4 regions of the Mucilaginibacter sp. P5_A6 genome follow, and region 3 is predicted to be linked to each of the others. Evidence: riboswitches for the same ligand, from Rfam matches in the RefSeq annotation. Region 3 holds a riboswitch; each other region holds the start of a gene.

Region 1 (8,184 bases), on a different contig from region 3:
TTTAATAGTAGTAAGTGTGCCGTTTAACGGTTTGCTGTAAATATTAATTTCGCCGTTAATGAGCTGCACCCGGCTTTCAAGGTTTTTTATTCCAAAGCCTTGTGTTACTCCACCCTGGTTAAAACCTACTCCATTATCCTTAAATTCCATCACCATATAATTGCCCTCTTTATTAATAGACAGGTAAATAACAGTGGCATCAGAGTGTTTAATAGCGTTGCCAAAAAGCTCCTGCGCTATTCGGTAAAGGGCAAGTTCAATTTCATGTGGAAAGCGCTGATCGGGCATGTTTTTGCTAAACTTCACCTTAATGTGAGTGTTTTGCTCAACCTTACTGCTCAGGGCTTCAACAGCCACAAGTAATCCATAATCGGTAAGTACAGGAGGCAAAACATTGTGAATAATATTGCGAATCTCCTGAATGCATTCATCAGTAAGCCTGCGGGTATCGGCCAGCAGGGGCTGGGTTGTTTCACTGATGCAGTTTTTATCAAGCCGGTGCAAATTAAGTTTTATAGCCGATAAAACCTGCCCTACACTATCGTGCAAATCCTCGGCCAGGCGTTTGCGTTCGCTTTCCTGGGTTTCAAAAACAGCAGCCATCAGGTCGCTTTGCCTTGCATCATGCAAGGCTCGCAATTCAAGCTGGTTCTTTATCATTTTACGCTGATAAATAATCACGAAGAAAAACAGGCAGGTAATCAATACAACCACTACAAGCGTACCGATTATTAATATCGGGATTAAGCCGTTTTCTGTGGTTGGCAAAGTAACCTTACCCACTATTAATACCGGGATCAGGTTGTTTTCTGTGGCTTGCAAAGTAATCCTATTGAAAATAATGTGTTGGCAATAACGTTGGTTATATTGTTAATGATGTAATAATTATGCTGATTTTGAACGGGTATTTGAGTAAATATCATGAATAGAAATATATTAACCGATGAATAAAACAGAACACCTGCATTTATCCAAAAAAGACCTTGCTTTTCAATATCTATAAACTTTAATGGGTTTAGTAATTTATAAAAATAAATAAGCGACAATATAATTAAAAATATACCTAATGATGTGTTTGAAACTGTAGGATACTCAAAGGGATCCCGATTAAAGCATATGATTAATATCACTATTACAGCAGCAAGAACAATGGTGGTATTTTTAAAAATAGCTTTAGTAAACAGATTATAATAAATTAGGGTATAGAAAATTAAAGATACCCATATATTAACATGAATAACCGGCATATTATTCTTGCTTCCCGCATTAGTTAATAACCACATTAACGGGTCAAAAAGCGATGCCACAAGAAAAAACAGCGCGGCAATTTTTAAAACCTTGTCAAGGTGCCTGTAATTATACATCGCCGCCAGCACCGGAAAAAAGCCAGAGATTCCTGAAATGAGTGCGAATCCATTGTCTACAGTCATAAACTTTCCTTGTTTGAATGCCTGATATACAAATTAGCTCCCGGAAAGTACGTTCTGGGGACAACCGGAAGAACCGGGACAAGGGTAGGACTGATTGCCAACCAGATTATCCGCTTTTGCTGCAGTTAGTTTAAATGTTTTTATTTCTGATGATACAGCAGCCACTTCTTTTTTTGCTTCACCAGGTAGCTGATCTTCACCTGTAGCCATAACGCCTGTTATAACAAAACGCTTTTCTCCTTCGGCGTTTGCAACAACTTTTATAAAGAAGTTTCCAACGGAAACCCAAAAATTTTGCCAGCCGCTAAGGCGCTGCTTGTTTGCATAATAAATACGGACGCCTAAACAGCCATTTTGCTGCAGTATGGTGTTTAATATCTTTTGTCCAAAAAATTGAGACACAATCCCATTAGGGTGTCTTTGTCTGTGGTTTTTTGTCCAGCTGGCTGCAAGTTCAAGGTCAATTGCGGCACCTTCTTCGCCGGTGATTGGGCTGGTATCCCTGGTTGTTTTTGTTTCCATGGTTGAATTTAATGAGGGTTAGGAATTAATTTGGATAAAACTAAGGTTAATAAGTTATTATTTCAACAGGGCAATATGCCTTAATCAAAATATAAACCTGGCTTTGATTTTGTAAGCTTCTCATTTACAATAAGTAATGTTTTTGATTGCTTGTTTCACCGGATATATATTGCGTATTTCTACGCAAGCGAAACTGTATTAGTACGTTGTGCAATCACACGCTATAAAACAGTAGTAGCCACCTTGATTAAAAAGGCTGCTTTCATCTTGGGGCTCGTGCTTTATGACCAACAAAAAGTTGAAATCATTATAGAAACAGGAAAAGCATCTATGTACAAACAAAAACGATGCTCTTATTTAAGAACATCGTTTTTTGTTTACACAGATATTTAATAACCGATTAAAAAATCGCTTCCGCTATCCTTTTAGTCGGCCCGGCATTGCTCATGGTATAAAAGTGCAGTACGGGTACGCCAAATGCCATCAGCTCGCGGCATTGGTTTATCATCCACTCCACGCCGATATCCTTTACATCCTTTTCAGACATGCAGCCATTAACCGCGTCGCACAAGTCTTCGGGCATATCAATATGGAAAGTTTTGGCCAGGTTAATCAGCTGCTTTGATGTGGTAACCGGTTTTAAGCCCGGTATAATAGGCACGGTAATGCCATTAGCCCGGCAGTTATTTACAAAATCGAAATACTTCTGGTTATCAAAAAACATCTGGGTTACTATAAAATTGGCGCCCATATCCACCTTTTGTTTCAGGTATTTAAAGTCGGTTTTAAGGTTTGGTGCTTCAAAATGCTTTTCAGGATAACCGGCAATACCGATGCAGAAATTGGTTTTCAGGCTCGCGTCATTATGCTCGTGGAGGTAAATACCATTGTTCATATTTACCACCTGTTGCAATAGATCAGTAGCGTAGTTGTGTCCGTTTGGAGTTGGCACAAAAGAGGCATCACCACGGCGGGCATCACCACGAAGTACGAGTACATTTTCGATCCCTAAAAACTGTAGGTCGACTAAGCCATTCTCAGTTTCGTCCCTGGTAAAACCTCCACACAACAAATGCGGTACGGTATCAACCTTATATTTATTCATGATAGCTGCGCAAATAGCAATGGTGCCGGGGCGTTTGCGGTAGCTTAGCTTCTCCAGCAGACCATTATCATGCTGTTTATATATATAATCCTCGCGCAGCGAAGTAACATCAATAAACGGAGGCTTAAATTCCATCAAAGGGTCGATGGCATCGTAGATTCCTTGAATGCTTTGACCTTTTAGTGGAGGGATAAGTTCGAAAGAGAATAGTGTTTTGCCTTTTGCGTTAGCAATATGGTCCGTTATCTTCATTGTTAATTATGGTGCGGGTTTCTTATTATATCCGTCATTGCTTCGTACCTCGCAATGACGGTTTGTTGTGTGTTATTATCAATAGTTTATATTTGGACCAAGCCAGCGTTCTACTGTTTCAATATCCATATTCTTACGTACAGCATAATCTTCAATCTGATCCTTACTGATTTTTCCTAATCCAAAATACCTGGCCTGCGGATGCGCGAAGTAGAACCCGCTTACTGCCGCTGCCGGGGTCATGGCCAGGCTTTCGGTCAGGTACATTTTAGCATTATCCTCGGCCTTTAACAATTCAAATAAGGTTGTCTTCTCCGTATGATCCGGGCAGGCGGGATAGCCTGGTGCAGGGCGGATGCCCTGATATTCTTCCTTGATCAGTTCGTCGGCACTTAGTTGCTCGCCTTTGCTGTAACCCCAATATTCCTTGCGCACCAGCTCATGCATTTTCTCGGCAAAGGCTTCGGCAAGGCGGTCTGCAAGTGCTTTGGCCATAATGCTGTTGTAATCGTCATGGTCGGCTTCAAATTCTGCTACCAGTTCATCGCAGCCTATACCCGTAGTCACGGCAAATCCTCCAAAATAATCGGGCACACCGCTCTCTTTTGGTGCGATAAAATCTGACAGAGCATAGTAAGGATCGCCTTTAACCTTTTCGGCCTGCTGACGAAGCGTATGGATGCGAGTTAATAAAGTAGTACGGCTTTCATCTGTATACAGTTCAATATCATCACCAACACTATTGGCCGGCCAAAAACCAATCACACCATTGGCGTGTAATAGTTTCTGATCTACAATTTTCTTTAACAGCTCCTGTGCATCATCAAAAAGCTTTTTAGCTTCATCGCCCACAAACTTATCAGCAAATATTTTGGGGTAGCTGCCGCGTAGTTCCCAGGTATGGAAAAACGGTGTCCAATCAATATAGGGAACAAGCTCTTCCAGCGGGTACGATTCAAATACTTTAGTGCCGGTAAAGGTTGGCTTTGGCGCAACATCACCGTCAAGGCTGATCTGGAAACGGGCCTGCCTCGCCTGCCCGATAGTTACAAAACGTTTATCCGACTTTTTATTCAAATGCGCTTCGCGCGATTTGGCATATTCTTCCTTAATGTTTCGGATATAAGCATCTCTGCCCTCGCGATTCATCAGGCTACTGCAAACGGTAACGCTACGTGATGCATCCAATACGTGGATGGCAGCACCCGAGTAATGAGGATCAACCTTAACTGCCGCATGGATGCGCGAGGTGGTAGCCCCGCCTATGATGAGCGGAATAGTAAAACCTTCACGTTCCATTTCCTTGGCAAAATGCACCATTTCATCCAATGAAGGGGTGATCAGTCCGCTCAGGCCGATAATGTCTACGTTTTGTTTTTTTGCTTCCTCGATGATCCTTTGTGCCGGTACCATTACGCCCAGGTCAATTACCTCGAAGTTGTTACAGGCCAAAACTACGCCTACTATATTTTTACCAATATCGTGCACATCGCCCTTTACGGTGGCCATCAATATTTTACCGGCATTGGCACGGCTGCCGCTGGAGTCTTCTCCGGCATCAATAACCCTTTGTTTTTCAAGCTCGATAAATGGCAGTAGGTAAGCCACCGCCTTTTTCATTACCCGGGCTGATTTTACCACCTGTGGCAAAAACATTTTGCCGGCGCCAAACAAATCGCCTACTATGTTCATGCCATCCATCAATGGGCCCTCAATAACCTCCAAAGGTTTATCATAAGCCAGGCGCGCTTCTTCCACATCATTATCCAGGTACTCAATAATGCCCTTCACAAGCGCGTGCGATAAACGCTCCTGTACAGTTCCCTTGCGCCATTCTTCATCGCGCACTACCTCTTTACCTTTGCTTTTAATGGTATCGGCATATTCTACCAGGCGCTCGGTGGAATCATCTCTGCGATTAAGTAATACATCTTCTACCAGTTCGAGCAGGGTTTTATCTATTTCTTCATAAACTTCCAGCATCCCCGCATTCACAATTCCCATATCCATACCTGCTTTAATGGCATGGTACAGGAATGCCGAGTGCATTGCCTCGCGCACTACATTGTTTCCTCTAAACGAGAAGGAAATATTACTAACCCCACCGCTTACTTTGGCGTGTGGAAGGTTCTGTTTAATCCAACGCGTGGCTTCAATAAAATCAACCGCGTAGTTATTGTGTTCTTCCAGGCCGGTTGCAACAGTTAATATATTAGGGTCGAAAATAATATCCTGCGGAGGGAAACCAACCACGTTAACCAATATATCATAGGAGCGTTTACAAATCTCGGTACGGCGCTGTAATGAATCGGCCTGCCCGGTTTCGTCAAAGGCCATCACTACTGTGGCAGCGCCATAGCTTAATATTTTGCGGGCATATTCAATAAACTTTTCTTCGCCTTCTTTTAGGGAGATAGAGTTTACAATACCCTTACCCTGGATGCATTTTAACCCAGCTTCGATAACCGTCCATTTGGATGAATCGATCATGATAGGCAGTTTGGCAATATCAGGTTCGGAGGCCACCAGGTTCAGGAATTTTACCATTACCGCTTCCGAATCAATCATACCCTCATCCATATTGATATCGATTACCTGGGCACCACCCTCCACCTGTTGCAAGGCAACGGCTAATGCGGCTTCATAATCCTCGGCTAAAATAAGTTTCGAGAACTTTGGCGACCCTGTGATATTGGTACGTTCGCCCACATTCACAAAAATACTTTCGGGCTTTATGGTAACTGCTTCTAAACCACTCAGGCGCAAATCGGGTTCAACTTCAGGAATTCTTCTTGGTGGATATTTTGCAGCTCGTTCGGCAATACACTTAATATGCTCTGGCGTGGTGCCACAACAGCCCCCCACAATATTAACCAGCCCGGCTTTAATAAAATCATCAAGCTGGTGCGCTGTTTCATGCGCGGTTTCGTCATACTGGCCAAACTCATTTGGCAAGCCCGCATTGGGATAGGCCGAAATAAATACGTCAGCTTTTTCAGAAAGCTCGGCCAGGTGCGGACGCATTTCTTTAGCACCCAAAGCGCAGTTTAACCCCACCGAAAGCAGGTTGGCATGGCGTATCGAGTTCCAGAAAGCTTCAACAGTTTGCCCCGATAAAGTACGACCTGACGCATCGGTTATAGTCCCCGAGATCATAACTGGCAAATGCTTACCCGATTCATTTGCATAACGATTTATTGCAAACAACGCGGCTTTGGCGTTAAGGGTATCAAATATGGTTTCAACCAATAACAGGTCCGATCCCCCATCAACCAAACCTCGAACCTGGTCGTAATACGCGTTAGCCAGGTCATCAAAAGTAACAGCACGATAACCCGGATCGTTAACATCGGGCGATAAGGACGCGGTACGGTTAGTTGGTCCAACAGCACCGGCAACAAAACGCGGTTTTGATGGATTTTTTTTAGTGTATTCGTTGGCTACTTCGCGGGCAAGGCGAGCGCCCTCGTAGCTCAGCTCATAAGCCAGTTCTTCCAGCTTATAATCGGCAAGCGAAATTATTTGCGTACTAAAGGTATTGGTCTCGATGATATCCGCGCCGGCATCCAAATATTCGGCATGAATTGCCTTTATGATATCTGGGCGTGTGATGTTCAGCAGGTCATTATTTCCCTGAAGATCGCTGATATGATCTTTAAACCTCTCCCCACGAAAATCCCGCTCGGCAAGCTGGTACCGCTGTATCATGGTACCCATAGCCCCGTCAATTATAAGGATTCGTTTTTCTAATTCTTTTCTAATGTCCATTTTGGTATCAAGTAGCGAGTATCAAGTATCAAGTACGGGAAATTCCGGTGCTTGATTTTTAAATTAGGCCATAGCACAAAACAAAAATGTCTTGATACCTGATACTAACTACTTGATACTTAAAAAAGCTTACATCGAAAAGTCGGGTGTTATATTGACTTTCGCTTATCTTTCCCAGGGCCGTATGGCTGGCTGAGTAGAATGTAGCACCTTGTGAAGCACAGGTTGCTAAGACATCGCAGGGTCTAATCCCTCCGTCTTTCTCCATAAGCAATGCAAAGGTGCATAATAAAGCGGTAAAATGCAATAGTTGTTTAACCCTTCAATCTGTATGCTGCGTAAATTTATGTGTACAAAAAAAGCCGCCTTTTGCAGGCAGCTTTTAATAACAGATGTTTTGCGGGGTTATTATCTTCTTCTGCCAAATAAACGCAGTATCATCAGGAAAAGGTTGATAAAATCAAGGTATAGCGTTAAGCCCCCTAAAAGTGCCATTTTACCGGCCGAAGCATTGCCATACTCAAGGCCTGCGCCAATGCGCTTTAGCTTTTGAACATCATAAGCGGTTAAGCCTACAAAAACGGCTATACCAATGTAGCTAATAATGTATTCCAGTTGGGTACTATGCATAAACATATTAAATAATGATGCAACGATAATGCCCACCAGCCCCATAATCATTATTGAACCGAAATTTGTAAGGTCCGTTTTAGTAGTATAACCAGCAACTGCCATAATGCCAAATACAACAGATGTGGTAATAAACACGCCGAGCACGGAACTTGCTGTATAAATTATAAGGATATAACTTAAACTAATGCCCATTACTGCCGAAAAAGCAATAAACAGCAACGCAGCTACCCCGTAAGATAAGCGGTTGAAGCCAAATGAAATAATTAGCACAAAAGCCAGCGGAGCAAACATAACAATAGTACCTAAGCCGGTATTGCGGCCTGTGGCCGGGTCTCTGAGCATTTCATATAATGCCTGGTTATGAGAAAACATGAATGCGCAAAAGGCCGAAAGGCCTAAAGCCACAAACATCCATAAAAATACATTGGCTATAAATTTACGGGATGCATCTTGTTCTGTTAATTGTATTACGTT
Region 2 (8,184 bases), on a different contig from region 3:
AAACAGCTTTCAGATGGACTGCCTGTAGATGGCATGTATAATAACGGGATGGACACCGGTAAAATTGTAGCGCTTACCAAACTGATACTAGCTGATAAATACGCAAATATCCACAGCCTGCTCATCTTCAGGCATGGCAAACTCATATACGAAAATTATTTTGCAGGTGAAGATGAAGTTGCAGGCAAAGGATATGCGGGTTATGTAAACCACACGATAAACGATCTGCACGATTGCAGAAGCGTTTCAAAAAGTTTCACCTCGGCGTGTATCGGTATCGCCCTAAAACAAGGCTTTATCAAAAGTATTGATGAGCCGATATTTTCCTACTTCAAAGCATATGCAAAATATTTCGATCCGGCTAAAAGAAAAATAACGATCCGGAACCTGCTAACCATGACCAGCGGGTTAGAATGGGATGAAAAGATTTCCTACCTCGATCCCAAAAATAGCGAAACACAAATGAATAGGAGCGATGACCCGATCTCGTTTATATTAAGCCGCAAGCTTATATCCGTTCCTGGCAGAACCTGGAATTATTGTGGAGGCAGCACACTGCTTTTAGAAGAGATCCTATGGAAAGCTACCGGCGAAAGACTGGATAAATATGCGGAGAAGAATTTGTTTGCCCCGTTGGGCATCAGGAAGTATACATGGGTCTCCATGCCTAAGAATAAGAATATGACTGCTGCCGCATGGGGCCTCCGGTTGAGGTCGAGGGACCTGGCCAAATTCGGGCTTCTGTATATGAACTATGGCAAATGGGGCAATACGCAGGTATTGGATACAGATTGGGTAAAACAATCCTTAAGTGCCCAGGTTTCCAGGCTATCGGAAAGCCCCGATATACCTCGTGGTTATGGTTTTCAATTTTGGACTGACCTATTTAAACAATCCCGGTACAAAACTGATATTCCTTTTGCAAATGGCAATGGCGGGCAGGTCATCGTTTTTTGGAGGGACGTGAATATATTGCTTGTCTTTACCGGGGGAAATTATAATCGAAACGATAGAGCAAGGGATGTCTACGCTGCATTTACCAATTACATTGTTCCTTCGGTCAAAGAAATGCAGCCTTACCTGAAGTAAAATGGGAAGCGGATGATCGGTATAAATATCCAGGCACTATTACTCTTGGGTCATAGCTAAAAGCACTGGAGTGAGCTGTTTTAAGTACTTATAATTCACATGGCAGATCTCGGGCTCAACAACACATGGATTTCACAAACCCGTGTTACCCATTTGTTACTTATCCGATTTATTTCGTTTAATGTCAGGCTTTTATTCAATACCGGCCATGCGGCAAAGGTATATATAAGTATTTATCTGTATAAAGATTATTCAAATACGGCGACAAGGGGTAGCGAAGGAAAGCAAATCTTTGGCGGGGTTTCTCAATATTGTATTGAAGATCGTAAAGTTCTTTCCGAAACTATCATTCACCACAGCCAGCTCAACAGTGCAGGAGCGTAACCCGCTGGAATGGTATTCACTAACGGAAAGTGCCAATTCCATTCTAAATGGACTGGTTGCCCTTGCTTCAAAGGAGTGCCTGAAATTGGTTAGGTGATGATTTGTAGCTTTTCTTCCTTTAAAAAATAGTGCTTCATGATAGGCCCGGAAATGATCATGGTAATTACTGTCATTACCACCAGCCCTTCAAAAACCGGTTCACTGATGATCTTTGCCTGTAATGCAAGTAAACCTAATACGATTTCCTGTGATCCTCGCGCATTCATGCCGAAAGCCACAGCTATGGATTCATTTTTTGACATACCGCTCATAGCGCTGCCTATGCCAGCACCAATAAGTTTGGCAAGGCAGGCAATTACCAGGATGATAACAACGATTTCCAGGTTAAAATTGGCTATGAAATTCAGCCTCAATCCAACCGAAGCGAAAAAAAGCGGTGCCAGCACATTGATGGTAAATTGATGAAGAACGTGCTTATGCTTTTCGGTAAAATAGTCCGAATCATTGATACCAACTCCCACCAAAAAAGCGCCGAACACTCCGCGAACGCCCAGGCTTTCGGTAATACAGGCACTGATGAGGCACAAGCAAACCGCCATAGTTAGTACCCGGCCAGGCTTTTGGCTTTTGCCGGCAAAAGCCAAAAGTTTATGCATTAGCCAGCGACCTCCGGTAAGCATAAAAATAGCAAATAGCACAACGATGCTCACTGACCAAAATGAGGCTTCTTCTTTACCCACATTCATGAGCTGGATGATTACGGAAAATAATATCCAGCCTAAAAAGTCATCCACCATGGCAGCGGTAAGTACGATGTTGCCTATTCGGGTATTTAAAATATCCAGATCAAGCAAAATCTTAGTAATTACAGAAAGTGCTGTAATGGAAAGTGCCGTGCCAAAAAACAATGAAGTAACCAGCTGGTTATTAAACCCGTTAGCAAAATGACTTTGGTACAGAAACCATACAGCGGCAAAACCTATGGCAAATGGAAATATAATACCTGTAAGACTGATGCTTATGGCCTGTTTACCGTTTTGACGGATCTGTTTAAGGTCAACTTCAAAACCTGCAATGAACATTAGTAAAATGATACCAATATTGGCAATGCCATCAAATGCTTCAAAGGCGTGGGGGGCTGATAAAAAAACGCCTTTAAAAAGATCAGGAAATAACAAGCCTAACAACGTAGGGCCAACAATAATGCCTGCAAAAATTTCGCCGATGATAGCCGGTAGCTTATACCTGCGGCACAACTCACCCAACAGCCTTGCCGGGATAAGTATGATTAACAGGATAATTAAGAAGTGGACTATCTCTGATGAGCTGAGTTTGGAAATCATGGTCTGATAAATATTATTACATGCCCTCTTTTACTTCAATTCTTAATTGGTGTGTATTAAAAACATGAGCGTAGGGCTGTACGCTTTTTGTTAAGAATACACTGCCTCCAATTACACTGTGGTGCCCCAATTACAGTTCGGCCGCCTAAAATGGTGCTGCGGGCATAAATGACTACGTTATCCTCAACCGTAGGGTGCCGTTTTGTTTCGGACAATTCCTTACTTACCTGCGCAGCACCTAATGTTACTCCTTGATATATAGTGACATGTTTTCCAATAACACTGGTTGCACCAATAACTATCCCGGTACCATGATCAATACAAAAAGGCACGTCAATTTTAGCTTTAGGATGAATGTCAACTCCGGTTTTACCATGTGCATGCTCAGACAATATCCTGGGTAAAATAGGTATTGCCAACCGGGTAAGTTGATGTGCTATGCGGTAAACTGCGATGGCGTAAAAACCAGGGTAAGATACAATTACCTCATGCACGCTCGTGGCCGCAGGATCTTTTTCATAGATCACCGAGGCATCCTGTCGCAGATCCTGGTAAATTTCATTCAACGAATCGTAGAACGAAATTACGGCCTGCTCAATATCAAGATCTTTTGGATCAAGATAACTTAACAATATATTCTCCAGATCTATCTGGTTCTTTTTAAGATGACCGCCATAAATTGATAGTTTATTTGCATGGTTATTAGGAAACAGAAATTCAAAAAGGTCGGATAGCCAACCAACACATTGCCTGATTTTGGGTGTCGCCTCCCATTCAGCTTTATGTGTTTGGTAAAGCGATTCTATGAAGCTGTCGAATTTATCGTCTTTCATGTTGTAGCCTATCTTTTAAGATTGTGTAGCGTATTCACCAACAGATCAATTTCGGCGCAGGTATTATAAAATGCCAGTGATGGCCTTACCGTGCTTTCTACGCCAAAGCGCCGCAATATAGGCTGGGCACAATGGTGGCCCGAGCGTACGGCTATACCTTGCTGGTTTAATGCTGCTCCTACATCTTCAGTTTTATATCCATCAAGCACAAATGATAAAACGCTGGCTTTATCTGGCGCCGTGCCTATCAGGCGCAATCCCCTTACCTCTTTTAATAATTTGGTTGCATAACCTAACAGGTAATGCTCGTATTGGGCTATAAGGGGCATACCTAAACGGCTTACATAATCAATCGCTGCACCCAAACCGACCGCGTCGGCAATGTTACCGGTGCCTGCTTCAAATCTACCGGGTGCATCATGGTATTGGGTGTACTCAAAAGTTACATCGTTAATCATATTGCCGCCTCCCTGCCAGGGTTGGGTTTCATTTAACAGGTCTTCCTTACCATAAAGCACACCAATGCCCGTAGGCCCGAAAACTTTATGGCCCGAGAATACGAACCAGTCAGCATTTAAAGCCCTTACATCTACAGGCATGTGCGAAACAGATTGCGCACCATCTACCAATACTTTAGCACCTGCCAAATGGGCCAAATGAACAATTTGTGCAGCGGGCGTAACCGTACCCAAAGCATTGGATACTTGTGTAAACGAAACCAGTTTGGTTTTGGGTCCAAGGAGTTTAACATATTCATCTATCAATACCTGTCCATCATCATCAACAGGAACTACTTTTATTTTTAAACCCTTTCTTGCAGCAAGTTGCTGCCAGGGAACAATATTGGCATGGTGTTCCAGGTGGCTCACAATAATCTCGTCATCCGCGTGCAGGTTTTGCTCGCCCCAACTTTTGGCTACCAGGTTAATGGCTTCGGTTGCACCGCGTACAAAGATGATCTCGTTTATGGAGCCGGCATTTAAAAAGGTTTGTACCTTTTTGCGTGCCCCTTCATAAGCATCGGTGGCTCTTGCCGCCAGTTCATGCGCTGCGCGGTGGATGTTGGAGTTTTCGTGCTCATAAAAGTAGCTGATGCGGTCAATTACCTGTTTTGGCTTTTGGGTAGTAGCCGCATTGTCCAGCCATATGAGCGATTTACCATTCACCTGTTCCTGCAATATGGGAAAATCACGCCTTACCAGGTTTACATCAAACGGAGAACTGATAATATTGCTGATGCCTGCCTGCTTAACTTTTTCCTGATCTGATTTTACCGCAGGTAATCCATGCTTAACTGATAAAAAATAAAAGGGAATTTCGGTGGCTGCAGGTGCACCGGCAAATGATAAAGTGTTTGAAGGACCCGATGTATTAATGTTGCTCAATATTTTCTTCAGATCGATATCAAAAGCCTGGTCCTGCTGGTATGGCAGCTGGAACAGGCTTTCAGGAACAGGTGATAACTGCTCAACCGGGAAGCTTTGCTTTAAAGGTACATCAGGTATAAGATCAGTTTTCACCAGGTAAGAGTTGTAACTAAAACCAGGTTGCGCAGGCAATTGCTCTCCAAACGCAGTGGAGGTACTACCAGGAAAAGGCGCCGACGGATTAGGATGATTGCTTAAATTAGGATCCGCAAAGCTGGTTTGCGGATCTTTTAGGTTAATAGCATTATTCTGGTTAATGGCAGATGGCGAAATACCACCACCCCCGATTGTACTTGAAGGAATGGATTGTACGGGAGTATTTACCTGCTGCAATGAGGTAAATGAGCCTGCATCGGCTATATTGCCCGGTAATAAAAAAGGTTCAGAAGCCCGTTGAACGGGCAATTGGTTTACAAAGCCGCCTGGTCCCGATTTAAAGAACTGGTTGGCCAGTTGCTCCAGTTCCTGCAGGTTGGGTAAGTTATCCGGATTAATATTTGTACTCATGGTAATTGCCTAAATCAACATCCTCTAAAACTGCAATAGCATCATCAACCAATACGGCTAAAGAACAATAAAGCGAAACCAGGTATGAGGCAATAGCTTTATTATTGATACCCATAAAGCGTACAGATAAACCCGGTGACTGCTCGCCCGGTAGACCAGGTTGGAACAAGCCAACAACACCCTGGCGGCTTTCGCCTGTCCTTAGTAGAATGATCTTTGATTTGTTATTTACGATGGGCAGTTTATCAGATGGGATAAGCGGGATCCCTCTCCAGGTAATAAACTGCGACCCGAACAGTGAAATCGTAGGCGGTGGTACGCCGCGTCGGGTACATTCGCGACCGAAGGCAGCTATAGCCAGCGGATGCAGCAGGAAAAAGCCAGGTTCTTTCCAAACTTTAGTGATCAGTTCATCCAGGTCATCCGGGGTGGGAGGGCCCAGCCTGGGTTTAATTTTTTGTGATGGGGCGATACTGCTCAGTAGCCCATATTCAGGATTGTTAATGAGCTCGCTTTCCTGCCTTTCCTTAACGATTTCGATAGTAAGGCGGAGTTGTTCACTGATCTGGTTGTAAGGCTTGCTGTACAGATCGGATACGCGGGTGTGTACGTCCAATACCGTATTTACTGCGCTCAGGTTATACTCTCTGGGATTTTCCTCGTAGTCTACAAAGGTTGACGGCAGTTCACGTTCATCGCGCGAAGAGCAATCAACTTCTACATTATTAGCGTCTACAACTTTGTTTAAACGGTATACGCCAGATTCAACCGGGATCCAATTGAGTAAATGAGTTAACCAGCGTGGCGTAATGGTTGATAACTGTGGAACGGTACGGGTTGCTACCGCTAACTGCCTGGCGGCTACATCGCCAAGAGCTGTTTGTTTTGATTTTTGATCTGGCATTTTGGATAATAGACTAAGTGTATTAAGAAATTATTTTATGGTGCTGCTTTAAATTACAATAACCTGTTCGCAATGATAAGAAATAATATATATTAAATCTATAGAATTTATAGAATTAATATATATTTGCAGTATCACATTCTTTTTTACTTATCCAGAAAGACAGAGTGAAAGGCCCGATGATGTCTTGGCAACCTATACAATACCTTGTGTTGTAAAAGGTGCTAATTCCTGCTCCTGTAAAGGGAGAGAGATAAGATGCTACAGGTTTATAAATATCTCCACAGCTCTTTTCCGGGTAGTTGTTGTCATTGTTACTCTTGGCTAAGGACGCCGACAGATTTTATATTATCTTAATTAGACATCAACAGGCCGCGATAGCTTATATCCAACCACCCGTTTTTTCAAAACAATGGAAACGAACTGCCGGTATTGTATCAAAAACAGGTTTTATTTTTGTATTCCTGTTTTATCGCGGATATCACTATGGCCGCCTTTACGCGGCCGGGAAAACCTTTAAGCTGCCGCTTGATAACGGCGTGCAACATTTTATCGGTTTTTATAACGTAAGCGAGTTTAGGCTTAATAACAGGCTTTCGTCCTGTGCGCCCGACGATACCGTATGCTGGCAGAACGTAATATTTGAAAAGTTTAATACCATCAGCATCAGGGTAGCTAAGCAGTTTCAACTAAACACGCAAAACAAAATCCGCACTACCGAATATTATGGTAACGTTGGCAGGCTATTTTACGGATATGAGGCAGATACGGTTAAGCATGTTATTACACTGAAAAACCGGTCCGATACAACGGAGAAAATTGTGCTTAACTATACTGTACCATTCCCCGGCAGATTTATTATAAAAGGAGTAGACCGTAAGAATGATTCGATATATGTTGTGCTTAACAAGATTGATAAGCAATACCCGCTTGCTGCAAAAAGAACTACTGGTGATAATGAATAGCGACAAATGATTGGCTGGAACAGGTTCCCGTCCCGTTTAAGAGGCACCCAGTAAAAGGTATCAAATATTTCAGAACATTCTTTGTAGCAAAACCACGCTCGTGTTAACTTTTTTAATAAAATAAACATTTGTAAGAATTCCTGGGAAAGATGGACAAATATTGCCAATATGTTGATATTTATAATTAATTTGAGACACGGTATCAATGGTTAAAATTTATTTTATAAGCAATGAATCCCCATTGCCCAACGTTGATTTTTTAAATTATCTCAATTCATTTCCTTTAGATATAAAAAGCAAAATTTTAAGATTTAGCAGATGGCAGGATGCTCAGGCATCTCTTCTGGGCAAAGCTCTATTGAAAAAAGGATTGGATGATTTCAATTTAGATTCCAATCTGTCAAAATTAAAATATACAAATTATGGCAGACCCTACATCGAAGGTGTTTTAGATTTTAATATCTCCCATTCGGTTAATTACGTTGTTTGTGCATTTTCTACAATTGGTAGGATTGGTGTTGATATAGAGGAGGTTAAGGAGGTTTCTGTCGGTGAATTTAAAAATCAGTTTCTTGAAGAGGAATGGAACGCCATTATTAACTCTGAAAATATTTATCACTCATTTTATACTTACTGGACAGCCAAAGAGGCTATAATTAAAGCAGATGGGAAAGGGCTTAGTATTCCGCTGAATAACATTTTACTTAAAGATGGGAAATCGCTATTGGAAAA
Region 3 (8,184 bases):
GGTTGAATTTGATATCAGTAGCAGTTGTTTGAATTTTAAGCTTTGCATTATTGCCTATTCTTAGATTGCGGATAAGTAGTTTAAAATTGTCCTTGGCCATGATTTCCTATAATCAGTTCACAAATTATTGCGGCTTTTGCATCTTGGTCAGAAATAAAATTTGCCTTTATTTTACTATCTAATGCAACATAAACCTCGTTTATAAATTTTTCTACATCGGAAAGGTCCGAAACTAAATTTGTTGATATCTGAAGATTAATTTCCTTGGAAACGTCGAGTTGAGTTACAGTCTTAGTGCCTATTCGCATTTGTCTATAACGATCAAAACTTCTTTTGAAACTCATACTTTGCAATGTATTCAAATTTAAATCTTGCATATATGCGTAAAAACTGGCTTCAATTTTTGCCTGGTCTTTTAGATTTGTAAATTCATTTATAACTTTCGCAACAGTTGAGCATGTAAGGGCTTTATTTTTGAATACTTCATCCCATTTAGTAAAATCATAAGAAACCTCGCCTTTCCTGTTAACTTCGTCAATTAGTGTTCGATAAATATCAACAGAATTATAGTTTGAGCCCGGAAATAAGAGACTTATGAGTTTAGAGATTTCTGCGATTACGTCATTTTGAAAGTTGGTATTCGATAAATCAGGAATGATGAACTGAAGGTTTGTCGGTAATGGAGTAACACTAAGTTCTTTTTTGATCGCAAGCGTTAAATGTGATAAATCAGTATCATCAATATCTGGAACGGTAATTTTCTTTAGAGTGACTCCTGGTTTTTTTAAAGTGATTCCGAATCCAGATACAGCAACAAAATTCAGTTCTGATACCTTGTCAGCATATACTTTATTGGCTGCACTACTTATCAATTTCCCTAGAGGGGAACTACCATTTTTTTGCCTAATTAGAACATTTTTCGTGAACTTCGCATTATTGGTTTTAACTTGATTGAATTCAAATTTTGCTTTCGTGGCATCTAATGAATCACACATAACCACGTCTTCTTGAAGTTCAACAAATACCGCATACTCATTTTTTTTCGTGTGTTCTTGAATTGCTCTGTAAAGCGCCCAATGATATTGGTAGGCGTATTTAGCCTTTGTTTCGGAGCCTGCTTTTTCACGTTGAGGGCTGAATAGAGGGTTTTGTGTGTCCATGCCGGATCTAAGGTTTCTGGTTTTGCAAAGTAAGGATTAAATCTTAAATGCAAAATATTTCTTGCCCTCACAACTTAATATTTCTTCGCTGTTCGAAGTCTCCGAACCACTATGCCTGTAGTCTCCGACTACAGAATAACTAAAACAAACAATCGACATCAACTAATCCATCAATACCGGCATAATTAGATGCGCTTGAATAGATGTAATCGTCGGTGCGGTATACTAATCCTGCCCTAACGGGATTTTGATGAATATAGTCGATCTTTTGTTGCGTTACTGCAGGTGAAAACAGTTCGATAAAATGATTGTCCACGCTTGTTCTTCTATCCATCAATTCACGGCATCCATCCCATACCTTTCACATATTCCACCAGGCGTGGATCATTTGTTGAGGTTGGCGAAATCCAAATGCTGATCTGTTCGCGATTCCACCAAAGGCCCTGGGGATTGCCTGGCTTTGCGAATGTATAACGATATAGCACTGCCCGGATATACCGCGGCGGCCCGGTGGGGAGGGGATTGCCGGCAAACAAACTTATAGCACCGGGATCGTTATGAAGGAGCTTCCACACCAGGTTATAGGTCCATGGATATTGATCGGGAGAAGACATGGCGGCGAACCACATTTGCCAGTCTAAACGTAACTGGTAGGGCGCTATTTGCGGCGACGGCTTGTTAAGCAGCACCGGCAGGCCTTTGTAGATGTAGGGTTTCCAGCTGGCTTTGTCGGGTACCTGGTCCATCGTTCCCTCAAATACTACGTTCAAGCGTTCCCGCCCCACAGAGCCGAATGCGCCATAGGTATTTACCAGATCCAGCGGGTCGAAGGAGGAGTTCATAACCTGCCCCGGGGACAGCAGGTTCATTGCAGGCTGGATGCTCAGGATTGCAATTAAGCCGGCAACTACCCAGGAGGTGATGAGCATAGGTTTGGATTCTTCGGCGCCCCCGGCCGCAGCTTCCGCCTTACGAACCAGTGTGCGGGGAAGAACCCTGGCCCAGAAGCTGTCGTCCAAACAGGCCAAAGCCGGAATAATGGTAAGCCAGTTTAAAAAAGAAAGATTGCCGCTGAGTATAATGCTAACCTGGAATAACACGATCACCGCCCCCGCAACATGACGCACAACCTTTGGCCCGAATACGAACCATGGTGCTATCAGCTCGCCAAGCCAATTGAACCAGATGCCGGTCTTGAGCATTATCCGCGGCAGAAAATGAAACCACCGGCTCAGCGGCCCGGGAATAGGCTGTGTTTCGAAATGGTAGTAAAGGGCAGTGCCGTTACGCCATATTTCATCCCCGCGGTATTTGATCAACCCCGAACCCAGCATAATGCGGAAGGTGAGCCAGCGAAATAAAATGATAATGGGCAGGGGAGGCGCATACCGCGGAAACGGGCGCAGGCTGAGGAGCGGGCAGAGGAAGATAGCCAGAAAGCCGGTTTCGTTAAGCTGGATCTCCCAGCCGTATCCATACCAATCCTGCCCCAGGTGAACAAACGACATGTACAGAAACCAGAGTACCGCAAGCAGCGGCGCATTGGCGTAGCCCGCCACTACTACGCATGACAGCACAAACCCGATCCAGGCGGCAGTTAAAAGCGCGGCATCAGAATGCCAGAGCCAGAAGATCGACGGCAGCCGCACAAACCCCGCCCCCGCCGAGCCCAGGGCGGCGCTCACCTGCTTCAGGTAAATTTCCAGGGGAAGGAGCCCATGAGAACCGATCAAAGGTACTACCTGGTTGATGGCCACCAGGAAGGCAACAGCATACACCACCCCCAGCAGCCGGAGGATGACAAAGCGCGTAAGCCAGTAGCTGGGAGGGGCGCCCGGCATCCGAAAAACGCCGCCGGATCCGCTGTCTATTTTGTTTCCCGTTTCCAATTCTATTTACTTAGTTGCTTTTTGCACATTCCTCAATAATAGTACAACATTCCTCAATAATAGTACATTAATAGTAGTATATAGTTTGTTAAAATTTATCCTAAAATCTAATAATTATCGCGGAGTCCGAATGGTGGTTGAAAGGAGCTTAAAAGGAGCGTGGCAGGTTCATAACGCGGCCTCCGGAGGGATTTAATAAGGTATTGAAGGGACGCAAAATACCGAGATACTACAGGCTGGTGCCAGTGTTGCAAATAAATGACAATTAAATTATACAATGTCTATGTATTTAGTAGAATATATTCTACATTTGCAGGCGAAATAAGTTCTTTAATTTAATTATCAAGAAAGACTGAGGGAAAGGCCCGATGATGTCTTAGCAACCTGTAAGCCCATTGTTATAAAGGTGCTAATTCCTGTCCGCCGTAAAAAGCGGAAAAGATAATATCCGCAAATTATTGCGCAGCTTATGGCTGATCGTTGTGCCTTTCTCTCCAAAATTTCCTGTTTAATTAAATTTCTGAAAATTTCTGCCTGCATAAAATAGGCATTAAAATTTACAACTATGAATATTAAACATTTACTAATTACCTGCTCGTTTTTAATAAGCGCACTGTTTGCCGGCGCACAAACGGCAAAACCAGCCGATAGTGCATCTGTTGACCGTGGCTATATTGTAAAAGTTGGCGACCAGGCCCCTGCCGATTTTGAGCTTGTATTGGCCGATGGCAGCAAAACGTCCTTAAAAGAGTTGCGTGGCAAAGTGGTTATCCTGCAGTTTACCGCCAGCTGGTGCAGTGTATGCCGCCAGGAAATGCCTCGTCTTGAAAAGGAAGTATGGCAAGCCTACAAAGGCAATGGTCTGATCCTGATAGGGGTAGACCGCGATGAACCCCTTGAAAAGGTGCAGCACTTTCAACAGGAAATGAAGATCAGCTATCCATTGGCGCTTGATCCGGGGGCTAATATTTTCGGTCGTTTTGCCAATAAAAAAAGCGGGGTAACCCGTAATGTAGTTATCGATAAAGATGGGAAGATTGTTTACCTCACCCGTTTGTATGATACACAGGAATTTGCATCGATGCTAAAAGCAGTAGATGCGCTGGTTAACAATAAAACTGCATCTGTAAACTAAATAAAGGCTTAAAGCTAAATAATGATTTTAACTCCGTATTTAAACTGACCCTGTTACCATCTATATATCAAATTGTTATGAAAACAACAAGAACACCTTTCCAAAACGTACTCCCTGCCAGCAAATTGGTATCATTTTCCTCCGCCTCTGTTTACCTGTATATGCAGTGTATGCGTTGTTGCTGTTAACTTAATGGCAACGGTTATTAGCCCCATGCCTGCTGCAGCTGGCTGCCTTTGCTTATAACCAACACAATCAATAATGAATTTACCGGCACTATAAAGTATCCAGCGGGGATTGTTTTGCCCAAAAAAAGCTGTTGACTGGCTTTGCTGTGCCGGCAACAAAAACTAATTAATCATTAACCATCATGTTAAAAAATTACAGATTTTTACTGGCAATCCTATTGCCCTTTTTTCTCATCCAAACGGTTGCGGCGCAATCTGTTAAAATAAGCGGGGTGGTAACCGCAAAATCCGATGGCCTGCCATTGCCTGGCGTTAATATCTCTGTTAAGGGTAGCACAACCGGTGCTCAAACCAATGCTGATGGCAAGTTCAACATCTCAGCGAATGTTAACGATGTATTGAAGATTACCTATATAGGTTTTGCAACACAGGAGATAACGGTAAGGCAAAATGAAACCAATTTACAGATCATATTACAGGATGCTCCTAATTCACTTAACGAGGTAGTAATCACGGCGCTTAATATTTCTAAAGACAAGAAATCACTGGGCTATTCTGTTCAGGGATTAAAATCAAAGGACATCTCTGAGGCCAAGGAGACCAACCTGGTAAACGCGCTGGCAGGTAAAATTGCAGGTGTACAGGTTACCAACAGCCAGGGTGATATGGGATCATCCCGCATTATAATTCGTGGCGAAACCTCTATAGCCGGTAACAATCAGCCATTATTTGTGGTAGATGGTACTATTGTAGATAACTCCCAGTTCCTGGGTACAAATGGTTCAAGGGATTTTGCCAATGCCATAGCCGATCTTAACTCCGAAGATATTGAATCTGTAAGCGTACTCAAGGGTCCAAACGCGGCGGCGCTTTATGGATACCGGGCTGCTGCCGGTGTTATCCTTATTAAAACCAAAACTGGTAAAAGTTCAAAAGGATTAGGTATCACTATTAATTCAAATACAAGTTTCTCCAATCTGCAGGTTTTGCCCGATTACCAAAATCAGTATGGTCAGGGTTCAAACGGTAAGTTCAGCTATGTGGATGGTAAAGGCGGTGGCGTAAATGATGGTGTCGACGAAAGCTGGGGTCCGGCTCTTGACGGTTCACTTATACCACAGTTTTATTCAAATGGGCAGGCTGTGCCATTTGTGGCGCATCCCAATAATGTAAAGGATTTTTTTAAAACAGGTGTAACCCTTAATAATGGAGTAGCGCTATCCGGGAGTAGCGATAAGGCTGATTACCGTCTATCCTACAACAACCTGCATCAAACGGGTGTTATTCCAAATACGTCACAGGGCAGAAATTCGTTTTTACTGAACTCTACCTTCAGGCTTAGCCCTAAATTAACAATAACTACCATTGCCAATTACATCAAAGATGATGCAGATAACCTGCCTGGGGCAGGTGGCAGAAGAGCTACCAGTACTATGCTGCAATTCACCTGGTTTGGCCGCCAGGTTGATATTAATCAATTGAAAAACTATAAGGATGCCAATGGCAATACTTTTAACTGGAACAACAGCTATTATAGTAATCCATACTGGCTGGCTTATGAAAACACCGTTGGCCAGCACAAAAACCGCATTATAGGTAGTGTTGAGTTAAACTATAAGATCATCGAAGGTTTATCGGCCAATTTCCGTACCGGGACCGATTATTATAACGACCGTCGTAAAATAAAAGTAGCCTATGGTACCAATGGTACACCATTTGGTTCGTACGAGGAAGATGCCTATAGCGTAAACGAAACCAATACCGAAGCCCGCCTGCAATACACCAAAAAGCTCAGTAATGATTTCTCATTAGATGTATTGGGCGGTGGTAATATCAGCACCATAGTAAATGAGCAAAACGACCAGGTGGCACCCAAGTTGGCAGTCGCTGGTTTATATACGCTCAAAAATTCGCGCGATCCGCTGGTGTCATCAAATGACTACGGCAAGCTGAAAACGTATAGCTATTTTGCATCGGCACAATTGGGTTATAAAAATTACGCGTTTATTAACCTTACAGGCCGTAACGACTGGTCATCAACTTTGCCGGCGGCTAACTTGTCTTATTTCTACCCATCTGTAAATGGTAGCTTAATATTATCAGAGGCGCTGGATATTAAGAGCAACGTGCTTACCTATGCTAAATTAAGAGGTGGATGGTCAAAAGTGGGTAAGGCAACCACACCATACCAACTGATCAACGTTTATGATTTTACGGCTCCTTTTAACACAAATCCGCAACAAAACGCAAACAGTGTAGATCTGAACCCAAATCTGAAACCCGAAACCACAACATCTGCTGAGGCTGGCTTTGAATTAGGTTTTTTTCAGGACAGGGTACATTTGGATGTGAGCGTGTACAACACCAATAGTGTAAACCAGATCATAAAGGTTGATGTAAGTCCATCTACCGGTTACAGTCAAAAGCTGATCAATGGCGGTAAGATCAACAATAAAGGTTTAGAAGTTCAGCTGGGTTTAACCCCCATAAAATCAAAAGATTTCACCTGGGATATTACTACCAATTATTCCCTTAACCGGAGTAAGGTAGTTTCGCTTGATGCTGAAGGCCGTTTACAAAGTTACATCCTGGGTACCGATCGTACGGTGCAGGTACTGGCTGCTGTTGGTCAGCCGTATGGTACATTGTTTGGCAATGCATACACCCGTAACTCATCCGGGCAGATAGTTATTGGGGCTAATGGTACACCGGTTATTAACCCCACCAAACAATACCTGGGGAAATTTACACCAAATTGGCTGGGCAGTATCAATAACAGTTTTACCTATAAAGGCATTAACCTTGGTGTTTTGGTTGACGCTCGCTTTGGTGGTTCTATTTATTCAAATACCAACCGTACCGGTACTTACACTGGTGTGCTTGCATCAACATTGCCGGGACGTGGTGCCACAAATGGAGGTTTAAGTTATTACTATCCGGGTAATAATACTTCTGCAACGGCTGTGCAGGCAGGTAGCGCTCCTAATGGCGAAACTGTTTATCATGATGGGATGATATTTAAAGGCGTAAAGGTTGATGGAACTCCTAATACTACAATATTACCTGCCCAATCATACTACAAAGGGTTTACCAATGTTGATGAAGCATTTGTTTACGATGCATCCTATATTAAACTGCGCGAAGTAAAGTTGGGTTACACTTTTCCGTCCAAATGGGTTAAGGGTGTTGGGCTGCAATCAGCAACCTTTTCTATTGTAGGGCGTAACCTGTGGATCATCCATAAAAATGCACCTAATATCGATCCCGAAACAGCCTTCAACTCCGGCAATGGCCAGGGACTGGAAGATCTTACCCTGCCAACCGTGCGCAACATCGGTTTTAATATCAACCTTAAATTCTAATGATCATGAAACTTAAATATACAGCTATATTATTGTCAGGTGCACTTTTGCTATCCGTTGCATCCTGCAAAAAAGATTTGGTTGTGATCAACCAAAACCCTAATGCTGCGCAAACCGCGCAGCCCGATTACCTGTTTACTGCAGCTACCAAAGTTACTGCCGATACTTATTGGGGTACAGCCAATAACATGGATGCCAGCTTACTATTTGTGCAATATTGGGCCAAAATTCAGTATACCGATCCCGATAGGTATATATACAGTAACAGCGCTTTCCAGGAACTGTGGACGGTTGGTTATTCAAAAAGCATTGTTAACCTTAACCAGATCATTAAGCTGGGCGACGCACAGGGAAATACCAACTACAAAGGTGTGGCGCTGGTACTGCGTTCATGGGTATTTACTTTGTTAACGGATGCCTATGGTAATATCCCCTACAAACAGGCAGCCA
Region 4 (8,184 bases), on a different contig from region 3:
CCGCCTAATGAGCCACCAATAAGGATATGGATATTACCTATCCCCAAATGATCTGCCAAAAGCTGATGTGCTTTTATAATATCCCTGATAGTAAACTGCGGAAAAGCCTGTAAATAAGGCTGCCCGTTTGCCGGGTTAATACTTAAAGGGTTGGTTGTGCCATAAGGCGAACCCAGGATATTGGCGCATACTATAAAATGCTCTTCGGCATTAAATTTATTACCTGTGCCTACAAAACCTTTCCACCAATCATAAACATCCGAATTAGCGGTTAGGGCATGGCATACCCATACCACATTATCTTTTGCTTTGTTAAGCCTGCCATAAGTATGAAAGCCTATCTCCAGTTCATGTAATTCCTCACCGGATTCAAGGCCGAATGGTTGAGTGTACTTAAATATTTCTGTGTTCATTCTTTTGTCTTGTTATCGCGGGTGCAGCTGATTTTATTGTCAGCCGCAGCCCATAACAACTTTACTATATCACTTAAAAAAAACTATACTATACTAATTGGGCCGATGCCCTTTTTATTTTGGCAAATGCCTGTTCAAAATCTGCTTTAATATCATCAATATGCTCAATACCCACAGCAACGCGTAACGAATTAGGCCTTACACCTGCCGATAACTGTTCCTCATCAGAAAGCTGCTGATGCGTAGTTGCCGATGGCTGAATGATCAATGTTTTTGCGTCGCCAACATTAGCTAAATGACTTACCAGTTTAAGATTATCAATTAGTTTACCGGCATCTTCTTTATCACCGTCTATCTCAAAGGATAACACCGCTCCAAAACCATTTTTAAGGTATTTTTTAGCCAGTTCATGGTAGGGCGATGATTCCAGTCCCGGATAGTTAACTGTTGCTACCTGGGGATGCTGGTCGAGCCATTTGGCAAGCTCCAGTGTGTTATCTACATGGCGCTGTACACGCAATGAAAGGGTTTCTAATCCCTGGATATTCAACCATGAATTAAATGGTGATTGCGAAGGGCCAAAATCTCTAAGGCCTTCCACACGGGCACGTATTATAAACTGAATGTTACCAAACGGGCCGCCAATGCCAAATACATCGGCAAATACCAAACCGTGGTAACCTTCAGACGGCTCTGTAAACTGCGGAAACTTGCCATTGGCCCAGTTATAAGTACCGCCATCAACTATTGCACCGCCAATGCTGGTTCCATGACCACCTATCCATTTGGTGGTTGATTGTACCACCACACTTGCGCCATGCTCCAACGGGCGAAACAGATACCCGCCTGCTCCAAAAGTATTATCAACTATTAAAGGCAGATCGTGCTTTTTAGCGAGAGCGCCTACCTTATCAAAATCGGCAATGGTAAAGCCGGGGTTACCTATGGTTTCCAGGAAGATGGCTTTGGTTTTACCATCGATGAGGGCTTCAATACTTTCGGCAGTATCATCTTTGGCAAAACGCGCCTCGATGCCTAAGCGCTTAAAGGCTACCTTAAACTGGTTATAAGTACCGCCATATAAAAATGGCGAGGTAACAAAGTTGTCGCCAACCTGTAATATATTATTTAATGCAATGAATTGTGCTGCCTGGCCCGATGCCGTAGCTAATCCTGCAATACCACCCTCTAAAGCCGCTATACGTTTTTCAAACACATCGGTAGTGGGGTTCATTAATCGGGTATAAATGTTGCCAAACTCCTTTAAGGCGAACAGGTTTGCACCATGCTCGGCGCTTTTAAATACGTAAGATGTAGTTTGGTAAAGCGGTACGGCGCGCGCACCTGTAGTTGGGTCAACTTCCTGGCCAGCGTGTAGTTGTAAGGTTTCGAATTTTAAGGCAGACATAGTTTTAAGTTTTTGAAGGTTATAATTAAATTTTTGATGTTTGAATGGATTTTAGCAAGCTGATAAATTGTTTACCAGTTTTACAACACGTATATTTTCAGGGATTGAAAAAGAAACGCATTAAAGCATCAACAGCAGCAACACATACAAATACCGCTATTTAAGCTAATAGGTTGTATGTTACCGTTTTGGGTATTAAAAATGTTGCCTGTAGTAATTTTAATTAAACTTTTCATGGTTATAAATTTATATTCCCCGGTGTTATTTGCCGGGACAGGAATTGGCACCTTCTTCAAAATTGAAGGGTTGCCAGCGGGTCATTGAGCCTGATCTCTCGCCGCTTCTTTATAAATCAATACCCGAACTATGCGGAGAATTGATCGACTATAGTGGTATCGCTACCAAATAATGTTCCAAAGATAAGCGGATATTTATTTAAATACCAAATTAAATTTTTATTTAGATTAAAGACTGCTGGGCAAAGGAGCAAGAACACATGGCATTTCTGTCCTTGCTCCTCCGTCTTTTCATCCTTTATCCATTCAAAGCCTGCTCCAAATCGGCCACTAAATCATCAATATGTTCCAGCCCAACCGATACCCGTAATAAGTTAAACGGTGTTTTAGTATCGGGGCCTTCCATGGTTGCACGGTGCTCTATCAAACTTTCCACACCGCCAAGGCTGGTTGCCCTGGTAAATATTTTTAGCTTGTTGATGATGTTGTGGGTATCGTTTTCATCGCCCTTAACTATAAAGGATAGCATTCCACCAAAGGCAAGCATTTGGTCTTTAGCAATTTCATGCTGCGGATGCGATGTTAAACCGGGATATAAAACCTTTTCTACTTTGGGGTGATACTCTAGAAATTCAGCTAATAACTGCGCATTGTTTACATGTGCTTTAACACGGTATGGCAGGGTTTTAATGCTGCGCACCAGCCAAAAGCAGTCGGTTGGAGAGGGGATAGCACCACCCATTTCCTGCACCTGGCGTATTTTTGCCCACCAATCGCTTTTTTCGGCGGTAATTAACGCTCCGCCCATCAGGTCGCTATGCCCGCCAAAGTATTTTGTTGCCGAATGCATTACCATATCGGCACCTAAGGCTAATGGCTGCTGGCATATCGGTGTTGCGAATGTATTGTCAACAACAACTTTGAGGTTTTTTGCTTTCGCGATAGCTGCCACCTTTTTAACATCAGTAATTTTGAGCAGCGGATTTGACGGTGTTTCTATCCAGATTACACCGGTTTCGGGCTTAATGTGCTGCAATAATACTTCACTATCGTTAACATCAATAAAATCGAAAGTTAATATACCGGCAAACAGGTTTTTAAGCTGGTTGCGCAGGCCGTGATACATATCATCGGGACAAATAATATGGGTACCCGGTTTAAGTGATTGAAATACGGCCATGCCAGCGGCATTGCCTGATGAAAATGAAGCAGCATCAACACCACCTTCTAATTGGGCTATCACATTCTCCAGTAACGAGCGGTTGGGGTTTGATGACCGGCTATAGATATGCCCTCCCGGAAAGTCGCCATCCATACCACGCTCAAACGTGGTAGACATAACAATAGGCTGTATCACAGCTCTTGATGATCCATCAATATGGTTACCCGCGTGTATGGCTATAGTTTCAGTTTTCATTTTGTATATGGTATAAATCAAAGTAAATAAGATTATTTGTGATTTACTGTAGCGACAGGCGTAAATATCACGTAATTATTAAAAAACACCTATGAAAAACCTGTACCTGCTTACCATTATCATTGTACTAACGGCCTCAGGCTGCCAAAAAGAAAACATTGCCAAACAAAGCGAATATGATACCAGTTATAAAGCGTGGTTAAGCTTTAAAAGCAGTGCAAAAAATTCCTATTCGTACACCACAAGTTTTGGCTCGTGGACAGGTTTTGGTGTTAGCATCAAAACAGGCGTTAGTAATGGCAAAGTTGTATCGCGCAATTACATCCGGATACAATCACGCAATGATGGTACTAACAAAACCGACACAGTTAAAACCTGGCATGAAGATGCCGCTACTATAAATACACATCCTAATGATGCCGGCATCGCCCTTACCATTGATGGCGTATACTTAAAAGCGCGCACCGAATGGCTTAAAGTTGATGCAAAAAGCAACGACATTATATTTGAAGCAAAAAACAATGGTTTAATATCAAACTGTGGTTATGTGCCTCATGGCTGCCAGGACGATTGCTTTAACGGAGTTACCATTACAACGATAACAGCCTTGTAAGCTAAAAGCCAAAAGCTCAAGGCATAAAGCTTTTTGAAATATGGCTATCTGTCTTAGGCTTCTTTCCGCTCATAATCTGATTGTCAAGAATGACTTGCGCTTTAAGCTTTCCGCCTTGAGCTTTCTGCTTTTTTAGTACATTTGTACAAAGTTTTTTTAATGGAGGCTGAAAATAATTTACAGTTATTATTACAAAATCCGGATCTGCCTGCTGATTTAAAGCACATTGCCGGGAAAGTACAACGCAGCGAACGGATAACCTTTGATGAAGGTGTTACATTATATGAACAGGGCGACCTGGGTTACCTGGGCGTTTTGGCCAACTACATCCGCGAAAAACGCCATGGCGATAAAACTTATTTCAATCGTAATTTCCATATAGAGCCTACCAATCTTTGTGTTTACGATTGTAAATTTTGTTCATACTCGCGCCTGCTGAAACAAAAGTCAGAGGGCTGGGAGTATACCATGGACGAGATGTTTAACATGGTTACCAAATACGATGATGAACCGGTAACCGAAGTTCATATTGTAGGCGGTGTATTGCCGCAATACGATGTGCCTTTTTACCAGGAACTTTTTAACAGAATCAGGGATCATCGTCCCGGGCTGCACATTAAAGCGCTGACACCTGTTGAATACCATTATATATTTAAGAAAGCTAAAATAGACTACGCAACGGGCATGCGCCTGATGTATGAGGCAGGCTTAGGTTCGATACCGGGCGGCGGCGCCGAGATCTTTCACCCGGAAGTTCGTGAACTGATTTCGAAAGATAAATGTACCGGCGACCAGTGGCTGGCTATCCATGAAGAATGGCATAAACTGGGAGGGCGCTCAAATGCTACTATGCTGTATGGTCATATCGAGAAATTCCATCACCGTGTTGACCATATGGAACAGTTACGGCAACTACAGGATAAAACAGGTGGTTTCCAAACGTTTATCCCTTTAAAATTCCGCAACCAGGATAACCAGATGTCGCACGTGCCCGAATCGAGCGTAATTGAGGATTTGCGAAATTATGCCATAGCCCGCATCTACCTGGATAATTTTGATCATATTAAAGCTTACTGGGCAATGATCAGCCGCACTACTGCGCAGCTTTCTCTTAATTTTGGTGTCGATGATATTGATGGCACCCTTGATGATACTACAAAGATTTACTCCATGGCAGGCGCCGAAGAGCAGCACCCCGGCATGAGCACCAAACAATTGGTGGAGCTGATAAAAAATGTAGGCAGGCACCCCATAGAGCGCGACACGCTTTATAATGTAGTTACCGATTACAAGGATTTTGAATTCCCGGAAACTCAGCCCAAGCCACAATACTACAAACTGCCGGTAATTAATTAGGTAAAAGCTGAAAGCCGAAGGCCCAAAGCAGAAAGCAGAAGGCAAAAAGCTTCAATTGATTAGAAAAGGGCTTTTTGCTTTAGGCCTTAAGCTTTTAGCTTAAAAAAAGAATGATAGAAAAAACTTTATATATAGTACGTCACGGCCAAACAGAGCTTAACCGGCAAGGAATTGTACAGGGCCGTGGTATGAACACCGATTTGAATGATGAGGGGCGCAAACAAGCCCGTCAGTTTTACGAGGCTTATAAAGATGTTGCTTTTGATAAAATCTATGTATCAGCGTTAAAGCGTACCCAGCAAAGCGTTCAATCCTTTATCGACCTTGGTATCCCGTACGAAAAGCTATCCGGTTTAGATGAGCTGGCCTGGGGTATCCATGAAGGGCAGCCAAGCACTATCGAAAACCGGTCGGTATTTTTACAGATCATGCGCGACTGGATGGATGGCCGTTTAGACAGTAAGTTTGAAGGCGGTGAAAGCCCCAATGAGGTAGCGGTACGCCAGCGGGAAGCTATGCAGCTTATTATGAGTCACCCTGAAGAAAAAACGGTACTGATTTGCATGCATGGTCGTGCCATGCGTTTATTGCTTTGTATTTTAACCGGCAAGCCATTAACCGAAATGGATTGCTTCCCTCACCAAAACCTGGTGCTGTACAAAGTTGCTTATGATGGCAGCACGTTCGCGATCATCGATTTTAATAATGCCGAACATTTAAAACATTCCTGAAAGCGTTTCTTGTGAAAAAGATCAGAATATCAGCAGTTAGCTATACCAATACCAAGCCCTTTATATACGGTTTACAACAAACAGGATTCATAGATAAAATAGAACTAAGTCTGGACATGCCCTCAGTCTGTGCCCAAAAACTCATAGATGATGTAGTGGATATCGGCCTCATCCCTGTGGCAGCTACCTTAAACCTGCCGCAATGGGAAATCGTATCCAACTATTGCATCGGTGCTGTAGGCGCCGTAAACTCGGTTTTTATTTTTAGTAATTGTGCTGTTGAGGATATCAAATATCTGCAGCTTGATCCTGAATCGCGATCATCAAATAATCTGGCCCTTGTGCTGCTCAAAAACTTTTGGAAGATTAACCCGGAGTTGGTTAATGACACACCCTGCTATGGTTTATCAACCGAAGCCAATACTGCTTTTGTTCAAATAGGCGACCGTACCTTTGGTAAAAAAGAAAAGTATAAATACGCATATGATCTTGCCGAAGAGTGGCAAAAGTTTACCGGCCTTCCATTTATGTTTGCCGGCTGGATAGCCAACAAACCCATCCCGCAGGAATTTATGGATGAGTTTAACGCCGCCCTCAAATACGGCCTCGACCATCGTCATGAACTATTCAAAGAAATCGCCATGCGCGATGATTTTGATATTATGGATTACCTGATGGTGAAGATAGATTTTGAATTAACCGAGGATAAGAAGAAGGCATTGTTTATGTTCCTGGATCTGATAACGCAATTGCAGGATTAGGCAGGATTTTTGTCTGAACCGGAATTTGTCAAATTTAGGAATTTACCGAATTTGCCTTTGAAGTTAAAATTCTATTAATTTGATGAATTCGACAAATTCCGGTTCAGAAATTTAATTGCAAGAATAAATCCTTCTTAATCCCTTAATCGTCTTAAAACATTATTCTGCAAATTTCATTGGTTATATTGAACAATTAAATCTGTTGTTAAATGAACCATACTCCATCATTAAAAAACCAGGCGGCGTTAATAACCGGTTCCGATAGCGGAATAGGTAAGGGTGTTGCCATAGCTTTGGCTGCTGCCGGCGCCAAAGTGTTAATCAATTACGCCCATAATCATGATGCTGCCGAAGAAGTAGTAAGCCAAATAAAAGCTGCCGGCGGTGAAGCCTTTGCTGTTCGGGCTGATGTAAGCCATGAAGAAGAAGTAAAAGCCATGTTTGCGCAAATGTTTGAGCATTATGGCACTATTGATATCCTGGTAAATAATGCCGGGTTGCAAAAGGATTCCAAATTTGTGGATATGACTTTAGACGACTGGAATAAAGTGATCAGCATTAACTTAACCGGGCAGTTTTTATGCTCGCGCGAGGCTGCTAAGGAGTTCATCCGCAGGGGAGTAGTTGAAGACAGGAGCAGGGCAGCCGGAAAGATCATTTGTATGAGCAGTGTGCATGAAGTAATTCCCTGGGCCGGGCACGTTAATTATGCGGCAAGCAAGGGAGGCATCAGCATGTTCATGAAAAGTATAGCGCAGGAACTGGCTCCTCATAAAATAAGGGTTGTTGGTATAGGGCCGGGCGCCATTCAAACCCCCATCAATAAATCTGCCTGGGAAACGCCCGAAGCTTTAGATAAACTACTTACCCTGATACCTTATAACAGGATAGGTAAACCAGATGATATTGGTAAACTGGCCGCCTGGCTGGCATCGGATGAGGCCGATTACATTACTGGAGCAACCATTTTTATGGATGGCGGCATGACTTTATATCCCGGATTTGCAGATAATGGTTAATTTGATGGTAACAGCAGGTAAATAAATCTGTTTTTGATTTGCTAAACCGATTTTTCGTATGCTTTTTTGTTTAAGATATTGTAAAATATACACTAAGTGATTTGCGAAAATCTAAATTTTATACGTCAAATTGACTGTTATTATCAAATATTCATAAAAGTTAAATTTTATTTGCCAAGTTGATAACATTCCTATACTTTTGTTATGGATTTAAAATTTAAACATACATG

What was found. Region 3 has a riboswitch for S-adenosylmethionine ahead of AC1DO4_RS14405 (TlpA family protein disulfide reductase). Riboswitches for the same ligand answer to the same signal wherever they lie in the genome.
Region 1: it holds a riboswitch for S-adenosylmethionine, as region 3 does, so the genes downstream of both, metH (methionine synthase) here and AC1DO4_RS14405 (TlpA family protein disulfide reductase) in region 3, are expected to answer to the same signal.
Region 2: it holds a riboswitch for S-adenosylmethionine, as region 3 does, so the genes downstream of both, AC1DO4_RS08070 (hypothetical protein) here and AC1DO4_RS14405 (TlpA family protein disulfide reductase) in region 3, are expected to answer to the same signal.
Region 4: it holds a riboswitch for S-adenosylmethionine, as region 3 does, so the genes downstream of both, AC1DO4_RS18950 (O-acetylhomoserine aminocarboxypropyltransferase/cysteine synthase family protein) here and AC1DO4_RS14405 (TlpA family protein disulfide reductase) in region 3, are expected to answer to the same signal.

Annotation. Positions count from the first base shown of each region.
Region 1 covers NZ_JBFUKZ010000002.1:367,366-375,549, forward strand. The annotation lists gene AC1DO4_RS03610 (sensor histidine kinase) at 1-822, opposite strand, end outside; gene AC1DO4_RS03615 (hypothetical protein) at 798-1,430, opposite strand; gene AC1DO4_RS03620 (hypothetical protein) at 1,464-1,952, opposite strand; gene metF (methylenetetrahydrofolate reductase [NAD(P)H]) at 2,353-3,309, opposite strand; gene metH (methionine synthase) at 3,388-7,077, opposite strand; SAM riboswitch class I at 7,240-7,350, opposite strand; gene AC1DO4_RS03635 (Bax inhibitor-1/YccA family protein) at 7,486-8,184, opposite strand, start outside.
Region 2 covers NZ_JBFUKZ010000006.1:59,859-68,042, reverse strand. The annotation lists gene AC1DO4_RS08100 (serine hydrolase domain-containing protein) at 1-1,089, shown strand, start outside; gene AC1DO4_RS08095 (hypothetical protein) at 1,406-1,570, shown strand; gene AC1DO4_RS08090 (cation:proton antiporter) at 1,563-2,816, opposite strand; gene AC1DO4_RS08085 (serine acetyltransferase domain-containing protein) at 2,873-3,649, opposite strand; gene AC1DO4_RS08080 (family 2A encapsulin nanocompartment cargo protein cysteine desulfurase) at 3,658-5,583, opposite strand; gene AC1DO4_RS08075 (family 2A encapsulin nanocompartment shell protein) at 5,567-6,487, opposite strand; SAM riboswitch class I at 6,635-6,747, shown strand; gene AC1DO4_RS08070 (hypothetical protein) at 6,808-7,452, shown strand; gene AC1DO4_RS08065 (4'-phosphopantetheinyl transferase family protein) at 7,658-8,184, shown strand, end outside.
Region 3 covers NZ_JBFUKZ010000012.1:50,074-58,257, forward strand. The annotation lists gene AC1DO4_RS14380 (hypothetical protein) at 1-48, opposite strand, end outside; gene AC1DO4_RS14385 (DUF4297 domain-containing protein) at 81-1,160, opposite strand; gene AC1DO4_RS14390 (hypothetical protein) at 1,300-1,494, opposite strand; gene AC1DO4_RS14395 (lipase maturation factor family protein) at 1,499-2,809, opposite strand; gene AC1DO4_RS14400 (hypothetical protein) at 2,879-3,088, shown strand; SAM riboswitch class I at 3,386-3,497, shown strand; gene AC1DO4_RS14405 (TlpA family protein disulfide reductase) at 3,615-4,184, shown strand; gene AC1DO4_RS14410 (hypothetical protein) at 4,316-4,528, opposite strand; gene AC1DO4_RS14415 (SusC/RagA family TonB-linked outer membrane protein) at 4,555-7,734, shown strand; gene AC1DO4_RS14420 (SusD/RagB family nutrient-binding outer membrane lipoprotein) at 7,740-8,184, shown strand, end outside.
Region 4 covers NZ_JBFUKZ010000019.1:48,235-56,418, reverse strand. The annotation lists gene AC1DO4_RS18955 (homoserine O-acetyltransferase family protein) at 1-413, opposite strand, end outside; gene AC1DO4_RS18950 (O-acetylhomoserine aminocarboxypropyltransferase/cysteine synthase family protein) at 502-1,821, opposite strand; SAM riboswitch class I at 2,065-2,175, opposite strand; gene AC1DO4_RS18945 (trans-sulfuration enzyme family protein) at 2,356-3,474, opposite strand; gene AC1DO4_RS18940 (hypothetical protein) at 3,566-4,087, shown strand; gene mqnE (aminofutalosine synthase MqnE) at 4,247-5,443, shown strand; gene AC1DO4_RS18930 (histidine phosphatase family protein) at 5,554-6,174, shown strand; gene AC1DO4_RS18925 (menaquinone biosynthetic enzyme MqnA/MqnD family protein) at 6,186-6,935, shown strand; gene AC1DO4_RS18920 (SDR family oxidoreductase) at 7,145-7,954, shown strand; gene AC1DO4_RS18915 (hypothetical protein) at 8,182-8,184, shown strand, end outside.